One region of the Paenibacillus sp. Y930 genome, then DNA from elsewhere that is predicted to be linked to it. Evidence: a T-box and tRNA genes for the amino acid it is inferred to sense, from the RefSeq annotation. Region 1 holds a T-box; the other holds one or more tRNA genes.
What was found. A T-box is a leader RNA that pairs with one kind of tRNA and senses whether it is charged. The one in region 1 lies ahead of argS (arginine--tRNA ligase), so its partner is inferred to be a tRNA-Arg.
Positions count from the first base shown of each region.

Region 2: it has a tRNA-Arg gene. The T-box ahead of argS (arginine--tRNA ligase) is inferred to sense a tRNA for this amino acid. The anticodon was not compared.

Region 1 covers NZ_JBXCIX010000002.1:339,796-349,300, forward strand. The annotation lists gene uvsE (UV DNA damage repair endonuclease UvsE) at 1-432, shown strand, start outside; gene AC1TO5_RS07000 (inositol monophosphatase family protein) at 638-1,495, shown strand; gene AC1TO5_RS07005 (methyl-accepting chemotaxis protein) at 1,592-2,866, shown strand; gene AC1TO5_RS07010 (SDR family oxidoreductase) at 3,264-4,049, opposite strand; T-box leader at 4,280-4,496, shown strand; gene argS (arginine--tRNA ligase) at 4,538-6,217, shown strand; gene AC1TO5_RS07020 (DNA alkylation repair protein) at 6,338-6,607, opposite strand; gene AC1TO5_RS07025 (DNA alkylation repair protein) at 6,582-6,794, opposite strand; gene AC1TO5_RS07030 (methylated-DNA--[protein]-cysteine S-methyltransferase) at 7,152-7,664, shown strand; gene AC1TO5_RS07035 (aminoglycoside phosphotransferase family protein) at 7,751-8,767, opposite strand; gene rsgA (ribosome small subunit-dependent GTPase A) at 8,764-9,505, opposite strand, start outside.
Region 2 covers NZ_JBXCIX010000015.1:6,670-16,174, forward strand. The annotation lists gene AC1TO5_RS20775 (zf-HC2 domain-containing protein) at 110-760, opposite strand; gene sigW (RNA polymerase sigma factor SigW) at 882-1,448, opposite strand; gene AC1TO5_RS20785 (S1C family serine protease) at 1,827-2,879, opposite strand; gene ppc (phosphoenolpyruvate carboxylase) at 3,062-5,866, opposite strand; tRNA gene AC1TO5_RS20795 (tRNA-Gly) at 6,436-6,509, opposite strand; tRNA gene AC1TO5_RS20800 (tRNA-Pro) at 6,519-6,595, opposite strand; tRNA gene AC1TO5_RS20805 (tRNA-Arg) at 6,614-6,690, opposite strand; tRNA gene AC1TO5_RS20810 (tRNA-Gly) at 6,697-6,771, opposite strand; gene AC1TO5_RS20815 (FAD-dependent oxidoreductase) at 7,096-7,662, opposite strand; gene AC1TO5_RS20820 (DEAD/DEAH box helicase) at 7,811-9,199, opposite strand; gene AC1TO5_RS20825 (TetR/AcrR family transcriptional regulator) at 9,496-9,505, shown strand, end outside.

The sequences.
Region 1 (9,505 bases):
GAAACATTATTAGCAGCAGAGGCAGTAGCCGTTCCAATGGTTCTTGATATTCATCATTATGCAGTTAATGCTGGTCATATTTCTGAGCAGATGCTTGCTGAGCAATTATGGTCACGGATTCAACGTACATGGGAAATGGAATGTCAGCGCTTAGAGCTATCTAGTTCAGAGCAACTTCCGGCGAAAATCCATGTCAGTAGTCCCAAAAGCGTCTCAGATCCAAGAGGACATGCTGATCTTGTTGAAGCTGCTCCTGTTTTGAAATTTCTTAGGGCGATTACACCAACGACTAACTATGTTGATTGTATGCTGGAAGCCAAATCAAAGGATCAGGCAGTGTTTCAATTGATGGACGAGCTTAAGCAGCTAGCATTGTCTTCTAGTGATATTACAATTGTGGATGATGCTACTATTGAAATTATGAGTACGTAAACAAAGTTTCCTATTGCGGAAGAGTAAGTATAATAAAAACATACTTATTCACCATAATAGGAAGGTTTTACCTAAAATTTGTAATCGCTTTCTCGAATGATGTTTGAAGCTACTATCAAATTATTATAATATGGATATAGTAGCTGATGCATTAGACATTAGAGAGTAAAGCTAAGATTACGCAAAGAGAGAAGAGTGATAGAACGTGAATGAAGAAAAATTACCCCCAGTTGTAGGTAGTAAGAGCTTCACAGCTGTCGCCATTAATTGTGCAGCAAAAGCAGGAGAGTGGATCAAAATAAAGCTAGGTAGCGTTGAGAAATTGGAATTAAAACACTCATCTGCGGATCTAGTTACAGAAATTGATAAAGGGTCTGAGCGACTGATTAAAAAATTAATAGGGACACATTTTCCGGACCACGCATTTCTAGGTGAAGAAGGTGTTGAACCTGGAGCTGCTGCGTCATCTAAAGCTATTGCTGATGCGAAGGATGCTGAATACTTATGGATTGTTGATCCGATCGATGGGACAACTAACTTTGTGCATGGATTTCCATTTTTCTGTGTGTCGATTGCATTAGCTTATAAAGGTGAAGTCATTGTTGCAGTTATTTATGATCCAATGAAGGATGAGCTTTTCGTAGCGGAAAGAGGTAAGGGAGCTTATGTACATGGTAAGCGACTAGTGGTTTCACAGGATGCAACGCTAGAGCAAAGCCTTATTGCAACAGGTTTCCCCGCAGATCCGATCTACGCGTTACCGCTTAATATGAAGAGTTTACAGCATATTGCACCAAAAGTACGTAATATTCGTGTGTCAGGCTCAGCGGCGTTACATATGGCATATGTAGCAGCGGGACGTCTTTCAGGTTTCTGGGAAATGAATTTGAATAGTTGGGATCTTGCAGCAGGATCACTTCTTATTCAAGAAGCGGGCGGTGTGGTAACGGATATCGATGGCAGCCCCTATACATTAGAGGTGCGTAATATCGTAGCGTCTAATGGCACAATTCATTCACAGTTTGTTGATGAATTACAGAAGTCTTTACAAAATAGTAAATAGCAGCTGTAATAAGTGCAATTAGAGTGATATTTGTCACGGTACGAATTGGAAAACTCCACTAAGATTAGAGGACATTAGGGTAAAGGAGCAAAAAAAATGAAAATTCGTCAAAGCATAGTCAAGAAATTTGTGATTGGTATAACAGCTGCCTCTTCAATTACATATGCAACAAGTGCATTTATTTTACTTGTGATGAATGGAATGTTTGAAACGATACCATCAGGGGTATTTGTAGTAGGAACTCTTGCTTTTGGGGTGTTTTGGACTGGGTTATTTGGTTATTTTGCTGCCAAATGGTTACTTCGCCCATTAATAGCTTTGACTAATAACGTCACCGAAGCGGCTACTGGTAATTTGAATGTAGCTTCAGTAGAAATAAAAAGCCAGGATGAAATGTATAAGCTTGGTGCAGCAGTAGATACAATGTTAACTCAATTCCGTACAATAGTAGAAAGTATTAAAGAAAACTCAGTACAAACAGATAAGCATGTACAGGAGCTACAAGGTGCCGTGAATCAGTCGGCAGTTCAGCTTGAAGGATTAACTATTCAATCCGAACAGATTACATCAGGTACGAGTATGCAGGCTAGTTCAACACATTTATTACATTCATCAGCAGATGAATTATATCAATCGGCACTTCATATGCAGTCCGAAGCGAATCTTGCCAAGGAGCGTACGGAGGAAATGAATCGCGCTGCGACTCAAAGTGAGGAAGTATTCCGTTCTTTAGTGGATGGAATGCATCAGCTAGAGACGTTGAATAAAGGCTCTTTGGAAACGATTGAGCAACTCAGTGAGTTAGCAGATGAAATCGGTAACATTTCAAGTGTAGTCGGTGGGATTGCCGACCAAACTCATTTATTAGCGTTGAATGCGGCTATTGAAGCGGCAAGAGCTGGTGATGAAGGTAGAGGTTTTGTTGTAGTTGCTCAAGAAGTTAAGTCATTAGCAGATAGTAGCGGTCAAGCGGTTGGCGAAATTCGTGCGCTAATCGAACAAGTTCAGCAAGGTGTAGCTCGTGCTGTGCAATATATTAACGAACAATATAAGTTATCAAGTCAAGAAGCAGCGAATGGTGAAAAGTTCGCCCAAGCTTTCAATGAAGTCAAAATGGATGCTGCAACGGTTTCAGTAACCGTAGACAAAATGGCGGATTTACTGGCAAAACAAGCCGTTCAAGTTGATGAATCGCGTGAGCAGACAAGTCGTGTCGCTCAAGTTGCTGAAAATATTAGAGAAGGCGCGGAACTCGTTCATGATACTTCGCAGCAACAAGCAGCAGTGATGGAAGAAATCGCAGCATCGACAGATGAGCTACGAGTAAAATCAACAGATCTGTTACAGAAAGCCGCTTACTTTAGAACATAAACGGCTATGTCATACAACGCAAAAACCGCTAGTCGATTAATTCGACTAGCGGTTTTTGTGTATTTTGGGCACGTGAACGCGAACGGCTAATCATTCATGGCTTCCAACTGAGGTTCAAACCCAGCAATGTGTACGGCACGAGTACACGAGCGATCAATGCCCGAAGCTTTCAATGAAAGTTCAAAAAGTGGGCTTTCAGAATCGAGAAGATGGAGCGCTACTTGAGAAAGGCGGAAGCGCAAGTGTACGTGGTTGGTACACGCGGCCCTACAATGTTTCTGCAAGAAACATACATCGGAAGCTTATGCTATAATTTCCAAGTTCGCTTCATATTCGATGTCGAATAACCTTCTAAGCATACCCATCGTTATCAAAGTCCATTTTTTGAACTACCTCTTTAGAGGAGAGTTTCTGCACCGTCGATAAAGACCTCACTCCCCGTCACATGACTTGATTGAGTGGATGCTAGAAATAGTACCAAATTAGCGACTTGCTCAGCACTACCCGGACCGTGCTCAAGTGGCTGTTTACCTTCAGGATAGGTAACGGGGATTTCAATTTCACTAACTTCTGGCTGGCGGAACGTGTTTTCTCCAATATTCGTTGCAATCGCTCCTGGACAGATAACATTTACTCTAATTTTGTAGCGAGCAAGTTCCAGTGCTGCCATCTTTGCAAAAGCAACCTGTCCTGCTTTGGAACTACTATATGCGGACATACCAAAGCTAGAAAATTTGCGACTACCATTAATCGAACTTGTAACAATAATACTGCCACCATTATTTTTCATATGTGGAATCGCATATTTGACGGTAAGAAACGTGCTTTTAAGGTTAGTAGTTAATGTTTCATCCCATTGATCTGCTGTAATATCTTCAATAGGCGCTACAGTACCGTTAATCCCTGCATTTGCAAATATGATATCTAACTGACCGAAGGCTTCTATCGCTTGATTGACAGCATTCTCTACACGTTCGGGATTGGCAACATCTGTATCAATAAATAAGCATGTGCCTCCTGATTGTTCAATGTGATTAACTGTTTTTTCGGAACGCTCATTATTAAGATCAACTAATACAATTTTTGCCCCTTCCTTTGCCATCAGTAACGCTGTTGCATGTCCGATACCTGATGCAGCACCTGTAATTAATGCAACTTTTCCTTGCAGTTGTTGCTGATTCATTGAGTATACCTCCTGAACTATTCATAGTTGCTAATAGACAAAAATATTTGCGATCATGATGTGTTACTTTGCAAGCATTACTATTAAGATGACCAATTACGAGATAAATACCCACATATAGAATGAGATTAAACAATAAAATAAACTGAATTCATTAGAATCATATTTAACTTAGGCCATCGAGTTGACTTTTATGATATGAATAGGTAATATACATTAAAATCGAATAATTAAAATCAGTGATAAAGAGAGTAATTCATTAGAACAAGATAGCGAATTAGGGATGGTGAAAGCCTAATACACGACTAATGAATGAACCGCACTTTGGAGATATTTCTTGAACAATGAGTAGGGAAAATCGGGGAGTCACCTCGTTATCAATGGAAAGCGGCCATATTTAGTGGCAACTAGAGTGGTACCACGGGAAGCTATGCTCTCGTCTCTTATTTAGAGACGGGGGCTTTTTTAATTTGAGAGGAGAAAAGTAGATGATCTATGAACAATTGGCATTAGTTATTGCCCAAGCATTAAACAATGAATTATGTAGCGATGAAATTGAAAAGTTACTTGAGAGACCAAAAAATCCAGACCATGGAGATATCGCTTTTCCATGTTTTACATTGGCGAAAAAGCTTAGAAAAGCTCCACCACAAATTGCAGCGGAATTAGCACGAAATTTGCAGGATGAATGGATTCAAGAAGTGATTGTGGTGGGGGGATACGTTAATGTTTTCCTCAATCAAGAGAAGCTTACTAATCATGTATTACATACGATCATGGCACAGAAGTGTCAATATGGTTCTAGTTTATCTAGACAAGAAAATGTAGTTATTGATTACTCTTCTCCCAATATTGCCAAGCCATTCTCGATGGGACACTTAAGATCAACAGTAATCGGGCATGCGCTCGCTAATATTGCTGAGAAAAATGGATACGAGGCAGTTAGAATTAATCATTTAGGAGATTGGGGTACACAATTCGGTAAACTGATCGTTGCTTATCGACTATGGGGAAATAAAGAGGCAATTGAGGCAGCTCCAATTCAAGAGCTATTGAAGATTTATGTGAAATTCCATGATATGGCGGAAACTGATGAATCGTTGAACGAGCAAGCGCGTGCTGCCTTTAAATTACTAGAGGACGGTGATAGTGAAGCGCTTGTCCTGTGGAAATGGTTCCGTGACGCTTCACTAACTGAGTTTGAGACTATCTATCAAATATTAGGGATAACGTTCGATTCCTATACTGGTGAAGCCTTCTATAATGACAAAATGAAACCGATTGTCGCAGAGTTACACGAGAAAAACCTTCTTACATTATCAGATGGTGCGTATGTAGTGGAAATGGAAGATCAAATGCCTCCATGTCTAATTACGAAGACGGATGGAGCGACACTGTATGCTACGCGCGATTTAGCGGCAGCAGTTTATCGTCACAATGAGTATGACGCCGTGAAAACTTTTTATGTTGTAGGGAATGAGCAGTCGCTTCATTTCAAGCAATTGTTTAATGTCCTTAACAAAATGGGATATGAGTGGGCGAATGAGTTGCAACATGTTCCGTTTGGTATGATGCTAAAAGATGGCAAGAAAATGTCTACTCGGAAAGGGAAGGTTGTTTTACTCGCTGATGTATTAGCAGAAGCGGTTGATACAGCAATGCAAAATATCGAAGCGAAAAATCCGAATTTAGAGCACAAGGAATTAGTTGCTAAGCAAGTTGGAGTCGGAGCAGTTATATTTAATGATTTGAAAAATGATAGAATGAACGATATTGATTTCTCGCTCGAACAAATGATGAATTTTGAAGGGGAGACAGGTCCATACGTCCAATATACCTATGCGCGTATTTCATCTATTGTTGAAAAGGGGAATTACGAAGAACAATCGTTAGAATTTACAGCTTTAGGAGAATACGCTTGGCCAATTATTGTTATGTTAGAACAATTCCCAATGACGGTGCAAAAGGCTTTCCAAATAGCAGATCCTTCACAAATTGCGAAATTTGCTATTAGCTTAGCGCGTGCGTTCAATAAGTATTACGCACATACGAAAGTATTAATTGATGATGAACAGAAGCAAATGAAGTTAGCTTTTGTTCATTGTGTAGCAGTAGTACTGAAAGAATCATTACGATTGCTCGGAATTTCAACACCCAATAAGATGTAACAGCGATATGAATTCATTTAGGAGATACGGCTTGCTATCGCGGTATCTCCTTTTTTGTGAAGCTAGATAAATATATTCGCCATCTAATAGATAACGGAGTAATGTAATGATTTATATATGCTACAGATATTTACTAGCTTCTCGAATACTTAGCGGGGCAAGCTGCTCCCGATATTTCCCAACAAATGCTCGCACCCATCCTGGGTTTGTTTTACTATAGTCACGTAAGCTCCAGCCGATTGCTTTATTGATAAAAAATTCGGTTTGACCAAAGTTGTTCATTATAATTAATTCGAGCAAGTCAGTGTTAGTTTTTTCTTTGCGCGATAGCTGATGATCTATGGCAATTCTTTTAAGCCAAAAGTTATCGTCGGTACTCCATGCAATCATTAACAAATGCCCAATCGATACAGTTTTCTTTTCTCGCTTGTTGAAAGTAGGATTTATGTAATGCTTTTCGCTTTGGCATTGGTATGCCTAGAAAAGGAAATTGATCCCGCATATAAGCACTCATTTTCACTGCTTTCTCAGCATCGGCACTATTCTCTATTTCTATTAATAAATTTGTGAAGTCCATCGTTCAAATCTCCTCTACTATGTGTATGTTAAACAAATTCGAAATATTGCGATTAGAGCGTTAAGATGATTCACTTAAGTTGAATTGAGTTATAATGAAATCGATGTGAGCGACTGATTATGGATACAATAGCATCGAATGAACATGCAAGCAATTATTACGAATAATGAATCTTACGATATATTATGATGTTGAATTTGTACTATTGCAAGGTTATCCGGCCTTGCAAACGATGTAAGCAAGACGGTATCGATATCCCACAGTAGTAATGGGAAGAAGGTCTTCAGTTATGGGGATGAGGCTGTTACAATATTGGAGAAATAAGTGTGGGAATATACAAAAAGATGGAGTGAAATAATGATAGCTGAATTTATATATTGGTCGATGTTACAACAGAATGACAATAGATACGTAATTGCAGCAACTGAACTAGGGCTCTGTTATATTGGTTCACCTAATGGAGAATGGAATGATCTAAAAGATTGGAGTAATGTTTATGCAAAGCAATCTGAACTTATCGAGAATGATGAACAAATAGCTCCATATATTGCTCAGCTACAAGCTTATTGGAAGGGTGAAATTAGACAATTTTTATTGTCGTTTGATTTGCGAGGGACTGATTTTCAACAACGAGTATGGAAAGAGTTACAACATATTCCATACGGTCAGACGGTTAGTTATCAGCATATTGCCAATCAATTGGGGAAGCCAACGGCGGCAAGAGCAGTAGGTACAGCAATTGGGAAAAATCCGGTACTTATTGCAGTTCCTTGTCATCGCGTAATCGGCTCAAATGGCCAATTAACAGGCTTTCGTGGTGGATTTCAGATGAAGCAGGAGCTATTGGAGTTGGAGCAAGCGTGTCGCTGAGTAGAATGCATTGAAGCCTAAAAGCAAAAAATGAAAGAACTCCGAAAATCCTCAGCACTCAAAGGTTTTCGGAGTTTTTTTAAAAGTCAACCCTGCGTAGGGCTGGTCTTCATTTCATATATTTTTTGGAGCGTAAGGACATGCTTCGTCTTCTCGTCATCGTCCTCTGTGTGGAGATACCACTCCACAAGTCTGTACCCGAATACAAGAAGGATCAGCTCGTAGATGCAATGATCAGCGATAGGGGTTACATCCACATACTCCGAAAAGCCTTTGTAATACGCGGGGACACATCGCTGGTAATATTCAACCATGTGATCGGTATCCGCTTCATCCGCAATAAGGCTTGCGAGATCCTCGCCGAGGTAGCCCCATCCGCATGTATCCCAGTCGATGAGCGCGATTTTCCCTTCGGCATAGATCAGGTTAGTCACCCAGAAGTCCCGGTGGCATAGCACGAGGGGCAATTTTTCAATGCGGGCGAGTATCTCGTCTGCGTGCTCATCAATGTCGATGAGCATTTGCCGCAAGTGCTGCGGGAATTCGCAGTCCTCCGAGCGTATATAATCGTAGACGACCGGCCATGACCGGTAATGCAGATACGTATTCTTCATGAGATCCGCATGGCTAAGGTTGGTCAGGCTCTGCAGCGCGGCGGGCTGCTCCGCATACAGCTTGCCTTGATAGCGTCCTAACTCCAGCGCTGCCTGTTCATACATTTCACCGGTCAAGTCTAAACCGGTTACGCCATCGATATATTCCAGCCACAGCTGGAATTCATTTTCTTCGGCATTCATCTCAGCGTAATAACATGTCGGCCAACGGAAGGTATCGGAGAACGTCGCTCCCAAATCAGAAGCATATAGATCATATTCCCGGCGCCATGAATCTGGATCACCGTAACGGTCCCATTTCTTCTGGATCTTCAACACGATACGGTACGGAAATTTTTCGCCATTCGCGGTTTCGGCGATCCCTGTTACCAAATTCACATTCCCCACAGTTCCACCCTGTAACGGCATGGTTTGGATGTCGGCCGAGATGATATCTTTCTTGAACAGTTGGCTTAAGGCATAGATCAGCGTTTGGAATTTAATATTCATATTTTCCATCCTCCGTTTTTCTTCGTTTGCTTGCTCCACATGGCGGTTGTTTTGTTTCTAGCCCTCTTGTCGATAAGGTAGCTCGTTTTATCCTGGACATACTTGTTCTCATACTGCTGAGCAACATAATGCTCCCACCGTTCACGCGACAACGAACCCTCGGCAAGCGCGGCGAGAATGGCACAGCCCGGTTCGGCTTGATGGCGGCAATCCGTAAATCGGCATTGCGGGAACCATTCCTCCACATCGGTAAAGCCTGCTTGTATGCCTTCGCCAGCATCGAAAAGCCCAAGCTCACGCATACCCGGTGTATCGATGACCATCGCACCGGAGGGGAGCATGAACAGCTGACGGTGCGTTGTCGTATGCCGCCCTCGACTATCCATCTCACGGATCGGCTGAACCTTCATTACGTCCTGTTCTATCAACGCATTGAGCAGAGATGATTTACCGACGCCGGACATACCGAGAAAAACAACTGTTTTACTAGGTATCAAGTAGGGAGCGAGTTCGTTCAGCCCCTGGCCTGTATGACTGCAGATCGCGTGAATTGGTACATCAGTGATGCTTTGTGTGACATCTGCGAGTGAGAGATTATAATCTTCAACGAGATCAGCCTTGGTCAGAATGACGACCGGCTGACCGCCGCTCTGCCTGGCTTGTGTTAGGTACCGCATGATGCGGGTAACGTTAAAATCCCAATTCAGAGAAGAAAGGATAAACACATAGTCAAAGTTG
Region 2 (9,505 bases), on a different contig from region 1:
CCACAACATCCTATTTCACTTCATGTTAGCTTTCTAGATCGACAATCTAAAACCCTTTTTGTCGAAAAAAATAAAAAAGCTTCCCTCAAAAAAGGAAGCCTTTTGTAGATTATTGCGGAATTGCCCCAGAAATTGATGAAGTTACTTTATACCATATCCAATCTAAAGCTTGGTCAATAACTTTACTTTGACCAGCAATATGACCAGTTGAGGCAAGCACCATCTTTCCATCGATTACGGTAACATTTCCATCTACAGCACCCTTCACCTCAACTATACCATTTTCGACCACCAAATCTCCAGTCAACTGACTACCTTCTGGTACAATTACTGTATTTCCGTTAATGACAATGTACTGTAAATCTTCCTGTAAACCTGAAATAACTAGTTTGTTATCTTGATCCCATGATGCAAAGACACTAATAAACATAACCGCAAGAAACATAGCAGCTGCCGTTAAACCAGGGTATCGATATAACCAACGGACAAATCTTGTATTGGATCGCGCTTTTTGTTTCGTAGGCAACTGTGCAAGAATAGCCGTTCTCAGATCCGCTACATCCCGCTCGCTTCTTACCGGTTTCGTTGTCGTCTTATGCATTGCAAAATGCGCCATCGCATCTGTTTTCTCAAGTAGTTCATAGTGTTGCTTGCAGTTGTTGCAGTTATTCATATGCGCTTCTAATTGTTGGTATTGATCTATCTCAAGCTCACCGTCTAGGTATAGATGAATAGCTTGAATCGCAACCTTGCATTCCATAGCAGCAGCCCTTCTTTCTTCGGTTCCGTCTTAATGAGTATGTTCCCCACTAAGCTCTATTAGACATACGTTTCATCAAAATTAATGTTTCAAAAGAATATTAACTAATCATTCTAATGATCTATAATTTGTGCTCCAGCTTTTTACGAAGAAATTCACGGCCGCGATGCACTCTTGTTTTGATCGTAGTTACAGGCATGTCCAATATATCCCCTACTTCTTGCAAGGAGAGCTCATGAATATAACGAAGAATCATGACCGTCTTGTACTTAGGCGGTAATGTATCAATCGCTCGATGAATAATTTGTTGCGTTTCTGATATAAGCAATTCTGATTCTGGTGTACGATTATCACTAGGAATCATAGAATATCCATCTAAACCTTCATAATCCGAAGATTCCGCATCCAAAGAGTAGATCGGCTTACGTTTTCTTAACTGATCGATACTCAAATTAGTAGCAATTCTATAGATCCAAGTAGAGAACTTCATCGTTATGTCATAACGCTCAAGATTATTATATACACGAAGAAACGTATCCTGAACGACATCCTCCGCCTCTTGGCGATTGCTCAACATACGATATGCCATATGGTATAGCTTTTCTTGATACAGATCAACAATCTCAGCAAAAGCTGCCTGATCACCCTTTAATGCCAGCTTAACGAGCTGGCTCTCTAATAGATTCACTCCACTATTCCTCCAAACGTCTCTTGGTACGTCTGATCTTTACTTTACTATTTTATCCTAAAACACGAAAAGATTCGAGCATTCTCTACTCGAATCTTCATTTATTATTAAAATAGGCTATTTTTCGCTACCGATTACGCTACGTAAGCATATTCACCGTGATCAAAGTCTGCTTTTTGAACTACCTATTTCAATCGAGGTTCAAAACATTTGCTTGTCAGCACCGAGCAGGTGAAACGCTACTTGAGAAAGGCGGAAGCGCAAATGTACATGATTACGTACATGCGAACCGTACTTTCCAAGTTCGTTTCAGATGCGATGCCGAATGCGCTACGCTAGCATAATCTACGTGATCACAAGTGAATGTTTTGAACTACCCTACACAACAAGCGTGTTTAAGTACTCTGCAATGATGTTAGCCGGAATCGCAAATCCCATTCCTTGAGCCTCCGAATTGACTGCCGTATTCATCCCAATGACTTGTCCAGCTTCATTTAACAAAGGTCCACCAGAGTTTCCTGGGTTAATTGAGGCATCCGTTTGCAGCATATGTTCATATACTTGAGGCATGCCTTCCGAATTTTCAATCGTAATCGGTCTTTCCGTTGCACTAATGATACCCATTGTTAATGTGGAGTCATAACCAAGCGGATTGCCGATAGCAAGTACCCACTGTCCAATCGCTAGCTCATCTGAATTTGCTAGCGTCAGCGCAGGAAGACCAGCTCCATTAGGCACTTCAACCTTCAACAATGCGATATCAAGCTCACTACTGCTGCTAATAACTGTGGCAGTCATCGCTTCGTCGTAGCCATTAATGGACACTTTAACTTGCTTTGCATCAGCTACAACATGCGCATTCGTTACAATGTACCCCGAAGCATCTACAACAAAGCCTGTTCCAGACCCGCTTAATTGTAAATTAGCTTCATCCTTCAATTGTGAATCTGTCTCGGAATTATCGCCACGTTGATTAGGTGAGTTCTGCTCTTGTTGATTCTGCCCACGTGGCATCTCGCCGAAATATTGCCACATCCGCGGATCATCGAACATACTAGAAGCTTGCGATTCTGTATAGGTCTCGATCTTCACTACCGAAGGTGAAGTCGCTGCATATACATCTGAGGTGCTGCTAGCTGTTTTGGATTGCGATGCAGTAACTAATCCAGCTTCACCGAAGCTTGTACTCCCCGTATTCGAATAATATGCCATACGATTACTAGCTTCTCCAGTAAAAAGATTCATGCGATCTGCGGTGTACGCTAGACCCCCGATCATTAATGCACCTGCAAGAAAAGCAGATAAATAGACTACTATACCGTTTTTTCTATTCTTTTTCTTGTTCTCCTTCCTGCTCGCTTTCTTTTTTTCTTTCAGCGGAGGTAATTGCTCTACCTCTTTATAATAAGCTTCGAATTGATCGTTATCCATATGAATGCTCCTCCTGTATCCTTAATGATTGCTCTTGCTTGATTGGATACTTTTATTGTGAGGGATTCACCTTAAAGCAACGTTAATCTAACTATAAAAGAATATAAAAAAAGGGGATCATCCCTTTGTCATTTTTGCAATGACTTTTGGGACATCCCCTTGCATTTAGATAGAATATAATATTAACCAGTATTACGTAATCCCGCTGCAATTCCGTTAATCGTAAGCAATACTTCACGAAGTAACTCTTGATCGTCCCCGTCTTCAGCACGGATCGCACGAAGCTCAGCAAGCAATTGCACTTGCAGATAGCTAAGCGGATCAACATACGGATTACGCAAACGAATAGACTCTTGAATAACAGGAACATTATCCAAAATTTCTGTTTGATTCGTAATTTTCAAAATAAGCTCAGAAGTTAATTTGTACTCCTGTTCCACTTGCGTGAAGATACGATCACGAATCGTGTCATCAGTAATCATACCAGCATATAGCTTAGCGATAGGCATATCTGCCTTCGCAAGTGCCATTTGCAAGTTATCGATTAAACTACGGAAGAACGGGAATTTCTCGTACATTGTTTTCAATGTATCTAGTTTATTCTCGTCATCGCCCATATACTCGGCGAGGGCAGTACCTGCTGCATACCATGCAGGTAGCAGATAACGACTTTGCGTCCAAGAGAATACCCAAGGAATCGCACGTAAATCTTCAAAACGATCACTATTTTTACGCTTAGATGGACGAGAGCCAATGTTCAGCTCTCCAACTTCATTAAGCGGTGTTGATTCTTTGAAGAAGGTTAGGAAGTCAGGGTCTCTAAAGATCAGATCCTGATACTTATTCAATGCCGTTTCAGAGATCGAAGCAGCAATTTCTTCCCACTCTTTCTCTATCGCCTGAGCTTGCTCTGGGTATTTCGCCAAACGTGCAGCTGTAATAAGTGCCCAAGTCGCTTGCTCCAAGCTACGGTAAGCAATACCTTGCAAGGAATAACGTGAAGAAAGGACCTCACCTTGCTCCGTAATTTTAATACCAGCACCGACAGTATGTGGTGGCTGCGCAAGTATACTACGATTAAGCGGCATTCCACCACGTCCTAGCGCACCTCCACGACCATGGAAGAACTTCAACTTAACATCATACTCATTACCAGCAGCTGTAATATTGTTAAGCGCTACACGAAGCTCCCAGTTGGCTGTAACTGCTCCACCGTCTTTGTTACTATCAGAGTAACCAAGCATAATTTCATGCATGTTACCACAAGCTTCAACAGCTTTACGGTACAATGGAATGTCAAATAATTGCTTCATAATGCCAGGTGCTGCATGAAGGTCATCAATCGTCTCAAACAATGGAACAGCTTGCATCGTACAAACCGTTGTCCCATCATCTTCCACGCGGAACAAACCAACTTCTTTGGCAAACACCATAACCTCTAACATATCACTAGCAGCCTCAGCCATACTAATTAAGTAACTAGTAATACAGTTTTTACCGAATTCTTTCTGCGCTTTAGCAACGACTTCATATACATTTAAGCATTCACGAGTCGAAGCTGAATATTCCTGATGCTGTGATGTTAATGGACGTTGATCCTCTAACAATTTCACTAGCAATGCTATTTTCTCGTCTTCCGACAATGCACTATAGTTAGCTTCAATGCCTAGCTTAGCCAACACTTCAGTCATTGCATTTTCATGCTCTTGACTATGCTGACGAATATCAAGCGTCATTAGATGGAAGCCGAACAATTCGACTTGACGGCATAACTTAGCAAGATAAGTATCAGCGAAGTAATCCGCATAATGACTACGCAGGCTGCGATCAATAATTTTCAGATCTGCCATTAGCTCATCTGGTGTTACATAATAGCTATTAGGCTCAGCCGCATCAGGATCGACAGTATTCGCTAATTTTTCTAACATATAGCCAATCTTCACACGGTATGGTTCCGTTGGGTTTCTCCATAGATCAACATGAGCAAGCTCAATTTGTGCTTGGTCCTTGGCAATCGACGCAAGTAGCTCATCTGTTACTTGAACAAGATTAGTGCTGAAGCTCAGCATTTCCATCATGCCGCGAACTTGCTCCTCATACTTACGAACGGCAAGTGAACGATGAAGATTCAACGCCTGCAATGTAACATCAGAAGTTACAGATGGGTTACCATCGCGGTCCCCACCAATCCATGAACCAAAACGTAAGTAGCTTGGTACATGCCATTGTTTTTCTGGGTAATATTTAATAAGACATCTTTCTAGCTCTTCATATACGCTAGGCAACACGTCAAATAATGTTTCGTCAAAGTAAAACAGTCCATTTTTAACTTCATCAAGTACAGTTGGCTTGCGATCACGCAGCTCATCAGTTTGCCATAGAATAAGAACCTCATTCAATAGCTTTTCTGTAAGCTTTTCACGTTCACGATAAGTTAACGTTGGATTGTCTAGTTCCATGACATCATCAGCAATACGCTTATGAATATCAAGTACAGCACGGCGAGTTGCTTCTGTTGGGTGTGCAGTCATGACAAGCTCTAAGGAAATACCCGCTAACATCTCTTCAACATCAGCTGTAGACGTATTACGATCCTTAAGCACTTTAATTGCACTTTCAATAGATCCATTTTGAACTTCTTCACCAGCTAGAAACTCATAGTCACGCTTTCTTCTAATACGGTGGTTTTGCTCAGCAATATTGACTAGTTGGAAATAAATAGCGAAAGCACGAATTACCTGATGACGCTTCTCTGAACTTAAGGACGAAATCGTCTCCTTAACTTGTCCAAACAACTCAGGGTCAAAATGAGCACGAAGTGATTTACTTTGTTCTCGAATTTGCTCCACAAGCTCTAAAAGCTCACGTCCGCCTTGATGAACAAGTACTTCACCGAGTATATTGCCTAAATAACGGACATCGCGTCTAAGCAAGTTATTAGATTGCGTCCGATTAGTCGCTGTTGATGTTACAGTTTGATCCGACATACTCTTCCTCCTACAGATCTGTGTAGCAAACTCACAAACCATGCTTAATAAATTATCTATAAATCATATTCGTAAGATTACTCTCAGTTAATTACAAAAACATTATTTTTATTATACATCAAAATGCAACTACATTGAAGCCTTTACAGCATAATTAATCTAAAAAAAAGCTTATATTAACGTATATTTAATGTGGTAAGCGCTTTATTCACGAACAGTAGTATATGTCAATAAGTACAAAGGAATTTATCATTCTCTTATTGTGTTCAATTCATAAATTACTCTTCTGTTTTCGGCAATAATTATAGTATTGCAAAACAAATTCTCTTATGTTAGTTGATGTTACTGTTTTAACTAGCATAATCGCTTTGCAACTTACCTATACGCAAATACCTTATTAAGATTTGTACAGCAACTTTACAATCTAAATTAGTAGCTAATAATTACAAATGATCGTACATATTTCACCTATAAATTACCACTTACATTTTTTTCAATTTTATTTCATAGAAAAATGTAGAAAAACACAAAAAAAGACTTTGATTTCTCAAAGTCTGTTCGTTATGGTATGGAGCGGGTGATGGGAATCGAACCCACGCTATTAGCTTGGAAGGCTAGAGTTCTACCATTGAACTACACCCGCTTATTAAACTGGTCGGGATGACACGATTCGAACATGCGACCCCCTGGACCCAAACCAGGTGCTCTACCAAGCTGAGCTACATCCCGTAATGAAGGTAATTAAAATGGCGCGCCCTAAGAGATTCGAACTCCTGGCCTTTTGATTCGTAGTCAAACGCTCTATCCAGCTGAGCTAAGGGCGCAATTGTTGGAGCGGAAGACGGGAATCGAACCCGCGACCCTCGCCTTGGCAAGGCGATGCTCTACCGCTGAGCCACTTCCGCACGACTTAATTACTTGCTGTCTTTCGCGATGCATTATCGCGGCGACAAGTAATAATATATCACCTTTGGATTTGAAATGCAAGTGTTTTTTGCAAAAACACTGAAAAAAACTTCAAAACAGCGGTCTGTCCTTTTATAAACAGTTTTTCTAGCAGAATTTTTGAAAATTTGCATAGATTAAACAATTCAAGACTTCCAAAATTTTGATGTCTCTAGGCACTGTATGCTAGATAGGGGAACATGCTTTAATTATTGCACAACAAAAAGAGGAATTATCTCAAATAGAGATAATTCCTCTTCCTTCATGAGTCTATTATATTCACGTTAAGCTTTCATCATATCGTGATCAACATAACGCTCGCCGTTTAATTCACTAATAACGTTAATAGCGACTTTCGCACCGTCACCAGCAGTAATGATCGCATGTACGCTTACTCCAGTACATGTACCAGCCGCCCATATCCCTTCAACATTCGTCTTACCTTGTGCATCAACATCAAAAATTGTTTTAATACGAGGCTCTGTACCTGGTTTCGTAGCGAGACTTAATTGCTCGGCTAGGTCTGTATGAATTCCTGAAGCAATAATAAGATGCTTAGCTTCGATACTTTCACCACTAGCAGTAGTTAATACGACACCTTCGTCAGCTTTCACTATCGATACAATGGCATCCTCTTTATATTGTGCACCAAATTTCTGAAATTGCTTAATACCAGTTTCAACTAGCTCAGGCCCTGAAATTTCTGATATCCCGTAAAAATTCTCGAACCAAGCACGCTTTGTCATACCTTTATCACTATCAAAAACAATCGTTTTCTTACCTGCTTTTGCCGTAAATAATGCTGCGCTAGCCCCAGCTGGACCTGCTCCGATAATTGCAACTTCATACATATTTATGCACTCTCCTTCAATAGTAGGTACAGGCAATGCCTCTCTCTATTGTAGCGAAGTTTTATATGGATTACAAAAATAATCCAATTCACACGAAAAAACCTCCACTGTTTTGCAAAGTGGAGGTTTCTGAATTTGTTATGCAGCCTTAAGCCTTATGCTCTCCGCTTGTTTTGCTGTCCTTTTTAACCCATACGGACTTGGGTTTCCGTGCCGGGTTCGTCCCGAACTTGGGCTTTCCAGCCGAGGCCGTCTCTGACTTAGGTTTCCGTGCAGAGTTCGTCTCTGTCTTTGGCTTTCCAGTGGTGGTCGTCTTTGGATTTGGGTTTCGTGCCGGTGCCCGATTCATCTTGGGCTTGGCAGGCTTAACAGCTTCGGTAGTTAGCTGCTGTGGTCTACCCTTCATTGGATAAGCATGATCTTCCACTTCGGGGATCGCCTTACCAATTAGCTTCTCAATATCCTTTAGATATGGAAGTTCATCTACTTCACAAAAAGAAATTGCGATTCCGCTCTGTCCCGCTCTACCAGTACGACCAATGCGATGAACATAGGTTTCTGGAATATTAGGCAAGTTGAAGTTGATTACATGGGAAAGCTCGTCCACATCAATTCCTCTCGCTGCAATATCCGTCGCTACCAACACTCGCGTTGCCCCGCTCTTAAAGTTGCTTAATGCATTCTGTCGGTCATTTTGAGACTTGTTTCCATGAATGGCCTGTGCAGAAATGTTCACCTTAATTAATGCTTTCGCAACCCGATCGGCTCCGCGCTTCGTACGGGTAAACACCAATGCTGAAACAATAGATTCATCTTGTAACAAGTCGTTCAATTGATCTTGTTTTTTTCCACTTTCCATTAAATAAATAGACTGCTTGATTCTATCCGCAGTAGAAGATACCGGAGTAATTTCGACCTTCACCGGATTCACGAGTATTGACTTAACCATTTTTGAAATTTCTGGAGGCATCGTTGCCGAGAAAAATAGCGTCTGTTTTTTGCTCGGCATTTTCGCAATAATGCTTTTCACATCTCGAATGAATCCCATATCCAACATTCTATCGGCTTCATCAAGCACTAATATTTCGACATATTGTAAATCAATACGCTTTTGAGTGATGAGATCAATCAGTCTTCCCGGAGTCGCAATAATGACATCCGCCCCTTGATTGAGCGCCCGTTCCTGTGCTTTTTGTGAAACGCCACCAACAATAGCCGTACAAAGTACATCCGTGTAAAGACTATACGCCTTAATGTTATCAGAAATCTGAATAGCAAGTTCTCTTGTCGGTGTCAAAATCAACGAGCGAATACGGCGACCAGTATTGCTGTTGCTTTTCCGATTGCTTATCAATTGGATAATTGGCACTGCAAATGCAGCCGTCTTCCCTGTCCCAGTCTGAGCGCAGCCAAGTAAGTCTCTGCCTGCCAATACGGCTGGAATTGCCTGCTCCTGTATAGGTGTCGGGGTAGTGTAGTTCTCTTTGCTTAACCCTTTTAAAATCTCGGGTATAATATTCAAGTCATTAAATGTCATGTTATCTCCTTAGTTTACGATCCATATATAAATTACGTAACATATAAGAATAACACAAAAGCAGGTAATAAAAGAAGTGTAAATATAGGAAATCGATAGATTATGCGAAAAAAATTTAATCATATAAAAGAGTAAGAAGACAATTGAGGCCGTTCGACATTATAACTACAAAGCTATACCCAAAATATAATTTTACAATTATAGGTAACTATTGTTATATTAGTAACGGAAACTAATTATTGAATTCTAGTTTCCGTCCATTATGTATCCTATTCACATATAAGGAGCGCTTCATTATGAATCATC